DNA from 2 places in the Paenibacillus sp. F411 genome. Region 2 is predicted to be linked to the other one. Evidence: riboswitches for the same ligand, from Rfam matches in the RefSeq annotation. Region 2 holds a riboswitch; the other holds the start of a gene.

Region 1 (8,375 bases), on a different contig from region 2:
TAACCGGCTGCAAATATATAACCGGTGGATGAGCTAACCTCATGACTTGGCTGGATCTCAAAGGATCTTTGAAGCGTAAAGAAGAACGAGACCATGGCCGGTGTCAAAAAAGCCGCAAGCACTTTACCAAAAGCATTCAATGTGTACCTCATAACCCCACTCCTTTTGTCCCTGATCATTGTGCAAGCCGTAATTTGTAGGAATGGAAACAATATACCATAGATTCTCCGTGTTGTGAATTAAATCACTTGATGAAGGTATGAAATACCTGAAGGGGTTTATCAACAAAACAAGCGTGCTGCCTCATGATGAGATCGCACGCTTGTTTGGCTTTATCATTCAGAAGGTACAATTTGCATAGCATCCAAGGCCTGCTTGGCGTGAGTTCTGGCCTGCTCTACACTGTCCGCTGCAGACAATGCGACCGCCATCCGGCGACCGATCTTGGTCACCGGCTTACCGAAGATCCGAACCTGGGTACGAGGGACAGCAAGGGCCTTCTCGACGCCAGTCACTTCATAGTTCTCCAGCTCGGCCGCAGCCTTCAGCGGCCGACTGGCGCCAGGCGTAATCAGCTCAATCTCAGGGATCGGGTAGCCCAGAATCGCCCGGACATGAAGTGCAAACTCTGATAGATTCTGGGTAACCAGGGTCACAAGTCCAGTATCATGAGGCCGTGGGGAAACTTCACTGAAGTAAACCCGGTCCTTGGCTAGAAACAGCTCGACCCCAAATAAGCCGTAACCGCCAAGCTCATCAGTGATAGCCTGAGCAATTCTTTTGGCCTCGGCAAGCTGGTCTTCACTCATGGCATGAGGCTGCCAGGATTCAATATAATCGCCGCTTTCCTGAATATGTCCAATTGGTGGACAGAAGCTGGTTCCACTGACCGAGCGAACGGTTAACAGTGTAATCTCAGATTCAAACGGGATAAATTCCTCAATAATGACTCTTCCGTTCTGCACACGGCCGCCTTCCATCGCCATATTCCAGCAGGACTGAATGTCTTCTTCACGGCGGCATACACTTTGTCCTTTACCTGAAGAGCTCATGAGCGGCTTGATCACGCAAGGATAGCCGGTTGACTTGACCGCAGCATCGAATTCTTCGTATGTGTCGGCAAACTGATACCCTGCCGTAGGCAGACCCAGCTTCTCGGCAGCCAGACGCCGAATGCCTTCACGGTCCATGGTCAGCCTTGCTGCACGCGCCGTCGGAATCACGCGGTGTCCTTCCGCCTCCAGCTTTTCCAGCTCGTGGGTGGCCAGGGCCTCAATCTCCGGAACGATCAAATCCGGCTTCTCTTCCTCAATGATCTGACGCAGCCGGGACGCATCCATCATATCAATCACATAGTGCCGATGAGCCACCTGCATGGCAGGTGCATGGCCATAACGGTCTACCGCCACCGTCTCAATACCTAAACGCTGTGCCTCCAGAATAACCTCTTTGCCCAGCTCCCCAGAGCCAAGCAGCATCATTTTGCGGGTCTTTAACATGGTAATCTCCTCGCTTTGTCGAAATGATCCGGCAGAACCGAAATTACAAAAAAGAGGCAAGGAGAAAGACACTCCTTACCTCTGCCCAGGCGTACGGCGATATCCACGATGATGCTCCCCCATGGTTTCCCATGCTACGCCAGTTACATCTCCGTGCTGAATTATAGTTCTATCATACGTATTTTAGAGTCATCCCGCAACTATTAAGGCAACTGACTCCTATTCTTTGTATAATTGTTCTACACAAAAAGTGAGTTCATGATTACTCCTCGTCATACTCCACGTTGTGGTATACCTGCTGCACATCCTCCAGATCCTCAAGCGCATCGATCAGCTTCTCGAATTGTGGAATGGAATCCTCGGGCAGGCTGACATAGGTTTGAGGCAGCATGCTCAATTCAGCAACCGTGAATTCAGTAACACCGGCTTGCTTCAGCGCCTCCTGGACCTCGTGATACTGATCCGGCTCTGCGTAAATAATGACGACATCATCCTCTTCCACGATGTCACGCACTTCGATGTCGGCCTCCATCATAAGCTCGAACACCTCATCCAGCGATTTACCGGTCATACCAAACACGGCCGTGGAGTCGAACATATAAGCTACCGATCCGCTGACGCCCATATTGCCGCCATTCTTGTTAAATGCAGAGCGGACATCTGATGCCGTCCGGTTCACGTTATTCGTCAGCGTATCGACAATGACCATAGCGCCGTTGGGACCGAAGCCCTCATAACGAAGCTCTGTGTACGTTTCTTCGCCGCTGCCCTTTGCTTTATCCAATGCCCGATCAATAATGGCTTTAGGCACGTTATAGGTTTTGGCCCGCTCCAGAACGACCTTCAGCGCTCGGTTCGACTCCGGGTCCGGCTCACCCTTCTTTGCAGCCACATAAATTTCTACGCCGAATTTCGCATAAATCCGGCTCGTATTTGCATCCTTGGAGGCTTTCTTTTCCTTAATATTATTCCATTTGCGACCCATACCGCTCCCGCTTTCTCTATGAATTTAAATCTGTTAGATTACCCTTCAAAAGGGTAGGTCCAAAAGCTTTCCACACCAAATCGCAGAACCATATCTTCTCGGGACAGCTTCTTGTCGCCCACGAGCTCCGGGGCTTGAAACTGCGAACGATGTGCTGTAATCGATTGGATCTTCTGATCTATATATTCCTCAACATCCTGATATACATCAGGCTCTCCAATGTAATCCCGACAGCCGTTGGAGAATGCAAGGCAATGCACCTCGGGGCGCTCATCCTTCGGCAGTCTCTGAATCGTCCGGATAACAGAAGCCCCTGTAGAATCATGATCCGGATGAACGCTGTATCCGGGATAGAAGGTAATCACCAGCGATGGCTTTACCTCATCCAGAAGCTTCTTCATTTCACCGTCGATCACTTCCGGCTCTTCAAATTCCACCATCTTGTCATGGAAGCCCAGCATTCTTACATCCTGTATTCCGATCGCCTTGCAGGATTCCTCCAGCTCCAGCTTACGAATGGCCGGAAGCGTAATCCGATTGGCAAAGGGAGGCACCCCCATGTTCCGGCCCATTTCGCCAAGCGTAAGACAGGCATAGGTGACCTGCCAGCCCTCGTGAATCAGCTTCGCCAATGTCCCGGAAGTGCCGAAGGCTTCATCGTCCGGGTGCGGAAATACAACCAGGACCCTTTTTGTCATCATGTCGTTCATCTCCTGTTCCTTAAAAAGGCTCCTGGCTGAGCTGCAATGCAACGACCAGTTTGCCCTGACTATCATGGCCTGCCAAAATCAGGCGTTCTGTATCGCTCTCCTCAAAGTGCGTGAGTCCTTCCGCGTAAACCCAGCCCTCTTCGGTCTTCAAGCCAACCCGGTAGGGTCCTGCTCCAGAAATTTTTCCACTGGAATAGCACACCTTGGCATTGGTTATAAAATTAGCCGCAGGATGTCGGGAGCTGTCCACATGCGCAGCATATGCACCTGTAGTCAGCTCCAGATGGACGTAAAGCTCCTGATCCTGCAGCTTGTTCAGCATCTGCTGTACTTCTGATAAATTAATAAGCTCCATGGTACCCTCCGGCTCAAGTAAGTTAGTTCATGTTCAAGTGCGAATATGACTATTCTATCACATTTAAGCCGAGATGAAAAAAGGTTCAGGACGCCTCCTTGGAATGACTAAATGGCCGGCATGACGTTACCGCCGCAGACGGGTATGTACGCGCCTGTCGTAAAAGAAGCCAGATCTGATGCAAGAAAAGCCACCATATTGGCAATTTCCTGATCCGTACCCCGGCGCCGCAGGGGAACCTGCTGCTCATAAGAGGCGTTATGCTCTGTCCCTTGATCCCGATCCCGGTCACTGACCGTCCATCCCGGGGCGACCTGATTGACCGTAATCCCCTGCTCCCCGACCTCCTTCGCCAGTACGCGATAGACGCCGTCCATCCCTCTTTTTCCAGCGGTGTACGCTGATTGGTTCGGGAAATTCTGCATGGAGCATTCCGTATTGATCCCGATAAACCTTCCGTAACCTCTCTCGGCCATGGAAGGAACAAAGGCTTTGGCAAGATAAACGCTCTGCATCACACAGCTGTCGAACTGACTCTGATAATCACGGGGATCCTGCTCTAGAACCGAGGTCCAGGCGTACTGCTCGACAGCATTGGCAACCGTAATATCTGGAAGCCTGCCCAGACTGGCTTGAATCTGCTCCTTCATCTGCATCACGGATTCCTGGCTCGTCATATCTCCTTGAACGATCATTGCTTTTCTTCCGGTCTGCAGAACCTCCTGAAGCAGCTGATTCGCTTTCTCCGCATTACTCCGGTAATGAATGACGATATCAGCTCCGCACTCCGCGAGTGTAGAAATCATTACCCGACCGAGCTGGCCCGTACCCCCAGTGACCAGAGCCATTTTCCCTGTCAAATCAATACGCATATTTCCCTCTCCCTTACATGTGAAATAGAATGCCGCCGTGCTAGCTTTTTAAGCCCCATGGCGCTTTAACCAGGTGTATACATCCCACAGATGCTTGATCGCAGTAAGCACTAACAGGCTGAAAAAAATCCAGGCCGCGGCAAACGCCACCGAAGAAAACAGCATCATCACGGTAAAAAAAGCAAAGGATTCCGTCCGCTCCAAGATCCCGGGGTTATAATGAAACCCTTTTATGCCTGAATTCTCAATCACATTTCCTGTCACCAAAAAGGTTGTCACCACGACCAGTATTCCAGCCAGGCTCAAAATTAACGGTGCATTTGCACCGGGATACGCTAGAACCAGGGCGGACATCATAGCCCCTTCAACGATACGATCAAACACAATATCCAGCACATTGCCCCATTTGGAGGGCTTGGTCATGCGTGCAATGGTTCCATCCACAGCATCCAGATAGCCGGAAAGCCATAACATCACAACAGCGGCAGCCGGATAGCCAGCCAGGAACACCGCAGCACTCCCCACTCCGAGCGTCATTGCGATCCAGCTGACCGCATTCGCCGACAGGCCGGCTTTGTGAAGGACGATGGCGCCCCGATGGATGATCGGCTGAACGGTATTTCTAGCATAAGAGTCCAGCATTTTCTCCCCTCCTTCTTACATGGGAAAGCACCACAGCTCATCCCGATTGTATTGAATGCCTAACCGCTGACCGGGAACATGCTGCACCAGTCCGGGCAGCTTCATCACCAGGTGCTCGTCTTGAGCCTCCAGCTCCAGCAGCGTATGATCTCCCCGAAAAGAAACACGCCGCACCTCTCCCTGCACCGGAGATGAAGAATCCAGAATCAGCCATTCGGATCTTAATGCAGCCTGAACCGGTCCATCACGTAATGAAGCCAGTGAGGGATGAAGCGGCAGCTCTCCAAACAGGGTACGCACCCGGCTTCCCAGCTTGATCCCTCTCAGCCTGTTGTCCATCCCCATAAATGCCGCTGCCCACGGGCTTGCCGGACGATAGTACAGATCCTCCAAGGTCCCGTACTGCTCTCGCTTCCCCTGATTCACCAGGAGAAACCGGTCGCCCAGCGTCATGGCCTCTTCCCGGTCATGCGTCACCATGATCATTGGAACCTCGCGCGTACGCTTGAGATCTGCAAGCCAGCTGCCCATCTGCCTGCGAAGCAGCGGGTCCAGCTGGCTGAATGGCTCATCGAGCAGCAGCAGCTCCGGCTCAATGATCAATGACCGGGCCAGCGCTGCGCGCTGCTCTTGGCCACCGGATAATGAAGACAAGGACCGCGAGTAAAAGCCCGCAAGTCCCACCTCCGCCAAGAGCTGCTCCGCTTTGGCTTTTCTTTCCTTCGGCTTTACGCCCTTCAGCTTTAATCCGATTTCAACATTATGTCCGACGCTTAAGAACGGCAGCAGGTAAGGCTTCTGAAAGATCATGGACAACCCCCGCTTCTCCGGTGGAAGCTGATGAATACGCCGGCCGCCCATGATGATGCTGCCCCGCTCTGGATGAAGAAGACCGGCCAGCAGCTGCAGCAGCGTTGATTTTCCGCTTCCCGAAGGTCCCAGGATCACGAGCAGCTGTCCTTTCTCCAGCGTAAAGGATTGTTCGGCCAGAGTAAACGATGAGCTGTAGCTGCAGCCGATACCGGACACCTGCAGGAACGGCTCTTTTGTAATGGCGGTCATGCCGCTTCCCCCTTTTCAGCAAATTGATCCACCTGTGTTTCTCTTGCACTGTAGATCACAACCAACAACGCAGGAATAACAAATACCATGCTTAAAGCTCCCATCAGACTGTAATCGCCGCTAGAAAGTGTGCTGAAGAGCAGCATCGGCAGTGTAATCAAGCTTCCCCCGCCGATGAACAGCGTAAATAAATACTGACTCCAGGAGTTCAGAAAGCTGAACAGAATACTCAGCGTGAGCACCGGCTTCAACAGGGGCAGCTCAGCCTGAACAAACGACTGCCAGCGCGTGGCACCCAGCAGGCGCAGCTGCTTCTCATATCCGGAATCATAGCCGGCGTAGAAGCCGTATAGCAAATAGATCGAGTATGGCGCTGCCGGAATAAGATGAGCAAGCAGCACACCCAGCCAGCGGTCAGACAGCCCGATCTGAAGAAAAAACACATGTACCCCGACCGCAATGGCAATGCCGGGAATCAGAATGGGGGCAATCAGTGCGAGGCGAATCCAGCGATTCCCGCGTTGAATATACAAGCCGAGAGCTCTTGCTGCCGGATACGCAACCAGCTGCGAGATCGCACTTGTCGCTGCTGCAAGCCCCAAACTGTTCAGAATGGAGGTCCATACCTGGGAATGAGACGAGAACACATAGGACCATGCACGGAGACTAAAGACTGGCAGCAGCTCCGGAAAGCGCCATTGCAGCGAGAAGGACCAGATCAGCAGCGGCACGAACGGAAGAATAAACACGGCCAGCAGCAGGAGAAAGACCCCGGCATACCCGCTCCTTTGCTTAAGACTGCTGTACCGTATGATGTTCACCCCATTTCAAGTATAAGAACACTAACACCACACTAATCAACGTAATGACCATGTTGATCGCCATCGCTTCCGGGCGATAGGTCAAATCCGGATTGGTATAGGCCTCATAGGCAAGAATCGGCAGAGCCGGCTGACTGACCGACCCTAATATGTACGGCACCTCAAAGGAACCAAAGGTATAAGCAAATACAATGATTGATGAAGACAATAACGGCGGCAGCATGAACGGAAATGTCACCAGCCTGAAGCGCTGCCAGGAGGATGCGCCAAGAAGCCGCAGCTGACGCTCGTACGGCAATACCCAGGCTTTTAATATACTGATAATGGATACCGCAATGAAAGGAACTTCCTTCCATATGTACTCCAGTATAATGCCGGCGCCCACTTGATCCTGTACCAGCACCGGAAATGCAGCCGGCTCTTGAATTATGCCTGCCCAATATGCCAGTCTCGACAAATACCCGCTCTGACCTAACAGCATCCAGATCGCCATCGCTCCCACCACATGAGGCAGCGGCAGATTAAACTGAATCAAGAATTGCAGCCACTTGCTCTTGTTCACATATCTTCTCAGCCAAAGTGCCAGAAGTACCGCCAGGACGGCGGAGATGAGCGTAGAGAACAGAGATACCATGAGCGAGAAGCTGAGAGAGCTATAGAAGATTCGCGACACGAACAGCTCCCGGTATACATCCAGAGACAGCTCCGTTTGGCCGATCAGCGGAACATAGCCCAGGCTCTGTTCGCCCGTAATCCACAGTCCTGCACCAACAGGCACCAGAATGACCAATACGGAGGGCAGGAGCATCCCCGCGAGGAGCCAGAGGCGAGCTTTTTTACTTTTGGAATAAAACATACTTCCTCCAGCCTTCCTCCAACGCCTGATTGTACGCCGGCGACAGATCCGGCAGCTTATGCTTCAGCAGATCCTCTGCCGGCACCGCGGTTTCACCGGCGTCGCTTTGAATCTGCTTGTACTGGCTTGCAGCCTCCCCTTCCAGCTTGGCAGGATGGATTCCCAGACCGTCTCCCCAGCCCTCCTGCGTCCCCATCTTCTTAAACTGCATTTCCGGCTCCAGCAGCAGATTGGCCGTCACCATCGCCGCTGCTTTATGCTTGGCGTTATAAGGAATGGCAACATAATGATAATCTCCAATCGTCCCGGTGCGGAATACATAAGGCCTTGCCGTCTCCGGCATTCTGCCTTTGTTAATCTCGGCCTGAATGCCTCCTAGATCCTGCACAAACGTAAAATCGACCTCATTGTTGTTAAACAGCGTCTGCAGCTCCGCGATGGACTTCGGATATGTTTCACCACCCCGCCATAAATGCGGCTTGATCTCATTCAAGTAGCTCCAGACCGGCTCAACCGCTTTTTTGAATTCTGCTTGGTCTAGCGGCTTTTCCCACTGCTCATAGCCTCCGCTTA
Region 2 (8,375 bases):
GGCGCGGTATCGCCGCGGGTGACGGCCGGACTGGATACGGTCGCCGTGCGGATGCCGGATCATCCGGCGGCGCTGGCGCTGATCCGCGCCTCCGGCTGTCCGCTGGCCGCGCCGAGCGCGAACCGCTCGGGCCGTCCCAGCCCGACGCTGGCCGCGCATGTGCTGGAGGACCTGTCCGGGGCCATCGACGGTGTGCTCGACGGCGGACCGGCAGGCGTCGGCGTCGAATCGACAGTCGTGCAGGCCGCCCCGGACGGCGCCGTTACGGTGCTTCGCCCCGGCGGCGTCACCGAGGAGCAGCTTGCCGGCATTGCGGCAAGCGTGCGGCGCGACCCGGCGCTGGCGCACGCCGGGGGCACAGACAGCCCGGCGCCCCGCTCGCCGGGCATGAAGTACACGCACTATGCGCCTCAGGGCGCGCTGTGCGTGGTCACCGGGCGGACGGCAGCTGCCGTGTCCGCCCGCATCCAGGCCGAGCTGGACGCGGCCCGCACGCGCGGGGAGAAGACCGGTGTGCTGTCGTTCGACGAGCACATCGGCTTCTACCGCGCGGACGTTGCCGTCTCGCTCGGCAGCTTGGCCGCGCCAGAGGAAGCGGCACGGCGGCTGTACGCCGGCCTGCGGCAATTCGATGAGGCCGGCGCGGCCTTCCTCCTGGCGGAAGCCTGCCCGGAGGAAGGCCTCGGTGCCGCAGTGATGAACCGGCTCCTGAAGGCGGCGGGGCATCACATCATAGATGCCGACGCCTAATCAGCGGGACGCACTGTCCTCGTCCCCTCCCTAGCCTCCCGCGCCCACGATGCTTAACGCGCCCCCAGCGCCGCCTCGGCCCTGGCCTTCCCGCGCCCGCGATGCTCAACGCGCCCCCAGCGCCGCCCCGGTCCTGGCCTCCCGCGCCCGCGATGCTCAACGCGCCTACAGCACCGCCTCGGCCCGGGCCTTCCCGCGCCCGCGCGGAATGATTTCCTCCTTGTCCGCATATGGTGTACAAGACCATAGGACTTGGAGGAAAGCGCATGCTGGAGACATCTGTCCAGACCGGGCAGCTGGCCGCGATCTTGATGATGGCCGTGGCCCTGGGGCTGGATGCTTTTTCGCTGGGCATCGGAGTCGGCATGAAGGGGGTACGCCTTCGGCATGTTCTGGGCATCGGGCTCATGACGGCACTGTTTCATATGCTGATGCCTCTGCTGGGGCTCATCTTCGGCCGATATGTCGGCGCTCTGCTGGGCGAGATTACGGGGATTGCAGCGGGAGGGCTGCTCGTGCTGCTGGGCGGACATATGATCTGGAACTCCTTTCAACAGGGGGAATCCCGTCCCGTGAACCATACGACCCTGCTGGGGATGCTTCTATTTTCCTTGAGCGTCAGCATCGACTCCTTCTCGGTCGGAGTCTCCCTGGGGATGTTCAACAGCCACGCGGCATTGATCGTCAATGCCTTCGGTATTGTCGGCGGGCTGATGTCCATCTGCGGCCTGCTGCTGGGACGGAAGGCGGCAAGCCGTCTGGGGGAATACGGCGAGCTGGCAGGGGGCGCGATTTTGCTTCTGTTTGGCTTGATGTTTATCTTTTGATACAATAACCGCAGATCTTTACAGGCGACAGGAGGCGAGAAGCCGTGACTAATATTTTGTTTCTGTGCACAGGCAATACGTGCCGCAGCCCCATGGCAGAAGGCATGCTGCGCAAGCTGGCGGCCGGAAGGTCCATGAAGCTTGAGGTACGCTCTGCCGGGGTAGCTGCCGTGGAGGGCATGCCGATTTCGCGTCACGCCCAGGCGGTGCTGCGGGATCAGAGCATTGAGGGGGAATTCACCTCGAAGCCACTCAGCCGGGAGCTGGTAGCATGGGCAGATTTGATTCTGACACTGACTCAGTCCCACAAGCAGTTCGCGATTTCCCGGTTTCCGGAGGCAGCAGACAAGGTGCATACGCTGAAGGAATTTGCCGGAGCGGATGAGCAGGTCATGCAGGATCTGCAGGAGCTGGACCGGCTCTATGTATCGGCAGAGCTGGCCCGTTCGCTCGGGGGTGCCCAGTCCAGCCAGGAGCGGGAGCGCTTGATCGAGCTGCGCCAGCGGATTCCGAGCTTTGATATCTCGGATCCTTATGGCGGCTCGCTGGAGGACTATGAGGCGACGGCGGCCGAGATCCGGACCGCGCTGTTCCGCCTGCTGGACAAGCTGGAGGGAGAAGCGCGCTGAGGCTGGCTTTAGAGAGCCGGTTTTTTGCAGTCTTTCATCCTGCTGTTTATGAGAATGAGGGACGGCTGCACATCGACGTAAATGGTCCAAATGTCTCCCTTGCTTTTGGGGATGTTTTGATTTAAGATGAAGTGGAAAAAGTGAGATTCCGATGTAACTGGCGACGAAGTGGAGTAAACCACGATGGAGCATCGGAGACATACGGCCGGTCGCCTGGGCAAAGAGCATTTGTGCACGCTATGCGTGTGCAGACTGCTCTTTTTTCGTCTTTTGGCCAGACCATGGGTTATACTATAACTAGTATTTGAACCAGAGGATGAAATCAGGAGGAGGTTTTTCAATCATGAGAATCGCATTGGGCACGGATCACGCCGGTATACGCTTGAAGGAAGAGATGATCAAGGTCATTCAGGAGCTGGGGCATGAGGTCGAGGATTTAAGCTGCGGCTGTGAGACGTCTGTGGATTATCCGGATTATGCTCTGCCCGTCTGCGAGCGGGTCATCGCCGGTGAAGCTGACCGGGGCATTCTGATTTGCGGAACGGGGATCGGCATGAGCATTGCAGCGAACAAGGTGCCGGGCATCCGCTGCGCGTTGACCCATGATGTATTCTCCGCCAAAGCGACGCGGGAGCATAACGACAGCAATGTGCTGGCACTGGGCGAGCGTGTCGTGGGGCCGGGGCTGGCTGCGGAGATCGTAACGGCCTGGCTGACTACGGAATTCAGCCAAGGTGTGCGCCACATCGGGCGTGTAAGCAAGATTAAGGCCATTGAGGATCGGTATCTGAAAGCTTAAACCCTGGAGCCTGGAGCTTGTTGCTCTTCGGGGGAAGCCGAGGCTGCGGCCCTTCTAAGGATACGGTTCAACTTGGCATAAGAACACTTCCATACAATATACAGGCGGGAGGCGGTCCACTGGATGGAGCATGGGGCAGAAGTGAGAGACATGAGCTTGAAGGAGCAGACGGTGCAGGTGTTGAGAGAGCTGGCGGAAGCAGCCGGTCTCAGGTCGGGCAAGGTGCTGGTGGTCGGCACAAGCACGAGTGAAGCGGCGGGCCGGCGGATCGGCACAAGCGGCGCCCTGGACATCGCGGAGCAGCTGCTTCAAGGCATTCAAGAGGTGCAGCAGGAGCTGGGCTTTGATACGGTTTATCAGTGCTGCGAGCATCTGAACCGCGCGCTGGTTATGGAGCGGAAGGTGCTGGAGCGGCTGTCCTTGAATGAGGTTGCAGCGATTCCCGTCCCTAAAGCCGGCGGCTCGATGGCCGCGGCCGCTTACCGCAGCTTCCGGCAGCCGTGCCTGGCGGAGCATGTCGCGGCAGATGCGGGGCTCGATATTGGCGAGACGCTGATTGGCATGCATTTGAAGCATGTCGCGGTGCCCTTCCGCCCTTCGCGCCGCAGCATCGGCGAGGCGAGAGTAACCGCGGCATTTACCCGCCCGAAGCTGATCGGCGGCGAACGCGCCGTGTACAGGCTGGAGAACGAGAGCGGAGCCGGTTTTTGTGATTGATGACGTTATTTACCTTACTTTTATATAAATACTATGTAGATTCAGGGAGGAAATAATTATGATGGAACATTTGCGCAAGGCCGACCCGGCTGTACTGGAAGCCATGAATCTGGAGCTTTCCCGCCAGCGCAGCAACATTGAGCTGATTGCATCAGAGAACATTGTCAGCGAGGCTGTTATGGAAGCTATGGGCTCCGTGCTGACGAACAAATACGCGGAAGGCCTGCCGGGGAAGCGCTACTACGGCGGCTGTGAGCGTGTAGATATTGTTGAGGATCTGGCGCGTGACCGTGCGAAGGAGCTGTTCGGAGCAGATCATGCGAATGTACAGCCTCACTCCGGCGCACAAGCGAACATGGCCGTTTACCTGGCTGTGCTGAAGCCTGGAGATACCGTACTGGGTATGAACCTTGCTCATGGCGGACATCTGACGCACGGCAGCCCTGTGAACGCTTCGGGCCTGCTGTACAACTTCGTTGCCTATGGCGTACAGGAAGATAGCTTCCTCATCGACTATGATGAAGTCCGCAAAGCGGCGTTCAAGCACCGCCCTCGCCTGATTGTAGCCGGCGCGAGTGCATACCCGCGGATCATTGATTTCGAAAAAATGGCTTCCATCGCAAACGACGTCGGCGCGCTCTTCATGGTAGACATGGCGCACATCGCCGGCCTTGTTGCAGCCGGTCTGCATCCGAGCCCGGTTCCGCATGCGCATTTTGTAACGACAACTACGCACAAGACACTGCGCGGACCTCGCGGCGGCTTGATTCTGTGCAAGCAGCCATGGGCGACGGCTATTGACAAGGCTGTGTTCCCTGGCTCCCAGGGCGGTCCTTTGATGCACGTCATTGCTTCCAAGGCGGTGGCTTTCGGTGAAGCGCTGCAGCCTTCCTTCAAGGAATACTGCCAGCAGGTGGTGAACAACGCGAAGGTGCTGTGCGAAACGCTGATTGAGGAAGGCCTGAACATTGTATCCGGCGGCACTGACAATCACCTGATGCTGCTCGATACCCGCAATATGGACATCACTGGCAAGGACGCGGAAAAAGTGCTCGACTCCATCGGCATCACGGTGAACAAGAACGCCATTCCGTTTGACCCGACATCTCCGTTTGTTACCAGCGGCATCCGGCTTGGTACGCCGGCAGTCACCTCCCGCGGCATGGACGAAGCTGCAATGAAGACGATCGGCAAGGTCATTGCCATGACACTTCGCCAGCCGAAGGACGAGGAGAATCTTGCGAAGGCCGCCCGTATGGTGGCTGAGCTGACGGACCAATACCCGCTGTATCCTGAAATGAAATACTAATCCTTTATCGACTGCTATTACCAAGGCCCCGTCAGGTATGACGGGGTTTCTTGCATATTCTTTACAGAGCGGGAAACGCCGCTTCTACAGGTGGAAAACATTCATCGGTCTTGCAGGTGTAAAATCACATCCGGGAGTGATATAATAGACAAGATTTATGGAGCCACAATCCTGCTTGCAGCCCATATTGAAGAATATATAAGAACATATACGTAACCAACCGGAGGGACCTGACATGGGAAAATTGGTGATTTGTGATCACCCTTTAATTCAACACAAACTAACTTTTATACGCGATAAGCAGACCAACACGAAGGATTTTCGGGAGCTGGTGGATGAGGTCGCTACCTTAATGGCGTATGAAATTACACGCAATATTTCATTGGAGTCCATTGCTGTAACGACACCGGTGGCGCAGACGGAGGGCAAGGTCATTTCCGGCCGCATGCTGGGGCTCATCCCGATTCTTCGCGCCGGGCTGGGGATGCTGGATGGCGTCGTTAAGCTGCTGCCGGCGGCGAAGGTCGGACATGTCGGCTTGTTCCGGGATCCGGAAACGCTGCAGCCGGTCGAATATTATACCAAGCTGCCAACCGATGTGACCGAGCGCGAGCTGATCGTGATCGATCCCATGCTGGCTACCGGCGGCTCGGCGATTGCGGCCATTGATGTGCTGAAGAAGCGCGGCTGCACACAGATCAAGATGATGAACCTGGTTGCCGCGCCGGAGGGCGTGAAGGCTGTGCATGATGCTCATCCGGATGTCGATATTTATGTAGCGGCGCTGGACGAGGGTCTGGATGATCACGGGTACATTGTGCCTGGCCTTGGCGATGCCGGTGACCGGCTGTACGGCACGAAGTAGCCGCCGCAAGCCGAGATATAAACGCTGTGATGCTTTGATCCATGCTTTCGCATGGAAGGTCTTTGCTGTATAGCGGGAGAAGAGGAGTTAGTCCAACATGTCCAAAATTAAAGTGATGACGATCTTCGGCGTCCGGCCGGAGGCGATCAAAATGGCGCCGCTCATTCTGGAGCTTCAGCGCCATCCCGAGCACATTGAATCTGTGGTCTGCGTGACCGCGCAGCACCGCCAGATGCTTGATCAAGTGCTGGACGTATTCGGCATCGTGCCGGATTATGATCTGAATGTAATGAAGGACCGCCAGACGCTGAATGAAATTACGGTTCGCGTGCTGGAGGGGCTGGAGCCCGTGCTGCGCGAAGCGAAGCCGGACATTGTGCTCGTTCACGGCGACACGCTGACGACCTTCCTCGCCAGCTATGCGGCTTTTCTTCAGAAGATCCAGGTGGGCCATGTTGAAGCCGGTCTTCGAACATGGAACAAGCTTTCTCCGTATCCGGAGGAGATGAACCGCCAGCTGACCGGGGTGCTGGCTGATATTCATTTTGCGCCAACCGATCTGTCTGCGGGCAATTTGAGAAGCGAGAACAAGAATGAAGACTCGATCTATGTGACAGGCAACACCATTACCGATGTGTTCCGTTATACCGTGAAGCCGGATTATACCCACCCGATGCTGGACTGGGCCAAAGGCAAACGGCTGATTCTGATGACCGCCCACCGGCGGGAGTCGCAGGGGGAGCCGCATCGTAATGTGTTCCGCGCTGTGAAGCGGATTGCGGATGAGTTTGAGGACGTTGCGATCGTGTATCCTGTTCATCCCAGCCCTGCGGTGCTGGAGCCGGCTCATGAGATTCTGGGAGGCCATCCCCGCATCCGTCTGATCGATCCGATGGATGTGGTGGACTTCCACAATTTCTACCCGCACACCCACCTGATCCTGACGGATTCCGGCGGACTTCAGGAGGAGGCGCCTTCTTACGGCGTGCCCGTGCTGGTGCTTCGGGATACGACGGAGCGGCCGGAAGGCGTTGAAGCAGGGACGCTGTCGCTCGCCGGAACCCACGAGCAAGAGGTTTATGAGAAGACGCGCAGCCTGCTTACGGATCAGGATCTGTATGAGTCCATGAGCAAAGCCGCGAATCCGTATGGGGATGGACAAGCCTCGGAGCGGATCGTGAATGCGATTTTGCATCATTTTGGCGTGCAGAGCGAGCGTCCGTCGGAGTTTCACAGAATGTTCACAAACCGTTAAAAAAATATAAGCTGCAGTACAGCAGCGCAGTATACAGTTGAACTGTACGGTTGACGCGGCGTTTCGGGATTTTAAATACCCTGAAACGCCCGTTTTATAAGGAAAATCAGTCAAAGTGATTCATTGACAAACTCTTCTGTTATTCAGTAAAATGAGTTGGGATTAGAGAGGTACTATGAAAAATCCGAACAGTCAAGATAACCCTTGGATGATTGCGCTTTATCTCGGCGGATCCGGCGGACTGCTGGCAGCCTACATCGTAATTGGTTTTTTTGCAGGAAGGTGGGTCATGGAATGGATGGACGGGCCTAGGTACTGGCTGGCCATTGGAACCTTGACCGGACTCGCTTTGGGGATTTTGAATATATCTCTTCTCATTAAAAAGTTTCTGGGGGCACAACGTGAATGATCTGACATCCATTGTGGGCGCCGTGACGAGGATTTCCTATCTCATTATGGCAGCGCTGTTTCTGGGATGGGCTGTATATCCGGAATTTCGGCCAGAGTTTGCCGGAGGGATTCTGGGCATGACAGCAGGGCTGTTTAACTTTCGCTTCCTTTCCCTGAAGGTGCGGCAGGTGGCCCAAATGGCGGTCGACAACCATGACAAGCGGCTCAGCTTCGGCTTCATTACCCGCCTGTGCATCGGTGTGCTGATCGCAGCTGTGGCCATCAAGCTGGAGCAGGTATCATTGGGTGCGGCTGTCGCCGGTTTGTTCATCCCCCAGGTGTTGACGATTCCTGTCAGCATTGTGTTCAGTTTGAGAAACAACCAATGACCAACGCTAACTTGGAAAGGGGTGAAAACTAATACATGCATGATTCACCGGTTATTATTCTCGGCGGGCTACATATTGACTTGTCAGCGGTTCTGATGCTCCTGGTCACCTGCGTGGTGGTCTTTGCACTCGTGATGCTGTCTGTCCGTAATCTGTCTGTCGAAAACCCTTCCAAACTGCAAAACTTCATGGAATGGGTAGTAGAATTTGTGCAGGGCATCGTCGCTAGTGCAATGGACCTGAATAAGGGAAGGCAGTACATATCGCTCGGCCTGACTCTGATTTTGTTCATTTTTGTAGCGAACCTTCTGGGCTTGCCGTTCTCCGTCATTACAGATCTTCCAGCCAATTTCACTGTGTTTGGACACGTGATCGAGGCGACGAAGGATCTCAAGCCGGATTACTATGCACACGTTCTGTGGTGGAAATCGCCAACGGCTGACAT

The links. A riboswitch is a leader RNA that binds a small molecule or an ion and turns the genes downstream of it on or off. The one in region 2 is predicted to bind ZMP and ZTP.
Region 1: linked by a shared signal. The riboswitch ahead of purT (formate-dependent phosphoribosylglycinamide formyltransferase) and the one ahead of rpiB (ribose 5-phosphate isomerase B) in region 2 are both predicted to bind ZMP and ZTP.

Annotation. Positions count from the first base shown of each region.
Region 1 is NZ_JAGFIP010000002.1:10,529-18,903, reverse strand. Features, by position in the region: gene JJQ72_RS02505 (hypothetical protein) at 1-152, opposite strand, end outside; gene purT (formate-dependent phosphoribosylglycinamide formyltransferase) at 336-1,499, opposite strand; ZMP/ZTP riboswitch at 1,576-1,656, opposite strand; gene JJQ72_RS02495 (YebC/PmpR family DNA-binding transcriptional regulator) at 1,762-2,484, opposite strand; gene bshB2 (bacillithiol biosynthesis deacetylase BshB2) at 2,523-3,182, opposite strand; gene JJQ72_RS02485 (YojF family protein) at 3,205-3,549, opposite strand; gene JJQ72_RS02480 (SDR family NAD(P)-dependent oxidoreductase) at 3,657-4,421, opposite strand; gene JJQ72_RS02475 (CDP-alcohol phosphatidyltransferase family protein) at 4,470-5,063, opposite strand; gene JJQ72_RS02470 (ABC transporter ATP-binding protein) at 5,079-6,125, opposite strand; gene JJQ72_RS02465 (ABC transporter permease) at 6,122-6,946, opposite strand; gene JJQ72_RS02460 (ABC transporter permease) at 6,918-7,802, opposite strand; gene JJQ72_RS02455 (ABC transporter substrate-binding protein) at 7,783-8,375, opposite strand, start outside.
Region 2 is NZ_JAGFIP010000010.1:153,346-161,720, forward strand. Features, by position in the region: gene JJQ72_RS12260 (L-threonylcarbamoyladenylate synthase) at 1-750, shown strand, start outside; gene JJQ72_RS12265 (manganese efflux pump MntP) at 1,017-1,577, shown strand; gene JJQ72_RS12270 (low molecular weight protein arginine phosphatase) at 1,622-2,206, shown strand; ZMP/ZTP riboswitch at 2,350-2,432, shown strand; gene rpiB (ribose 5-phosphate isomerase B) at 2,550-3,005, shown strand; gene JJQ72_RS12280 (TIGR01440 family protein) at 3,129-3,722, shown strand; gene glyA (serine hydroxymethyltransferase) at 3,781-5,031, shown strand; gene upp (uracil phosphoribosyltransferase) at 5,267-5,896, shown strand; gene wecB (non-hydrolyzing UDP-N-acetylglucosamine 2-epimerase) at 5,994-7,151, shown strand; gene JJQ72_RS12300 (AtpZ/AtpI family protein) at 7,327-7,560, shown strand; gene JJQ72_RS12305 (ATP synthase subunit I) at 7,553-7,930, shown strand; gene atpB (F0F1 ATP synthase subunit A) at 7,966-8,375, shown strand, end outside.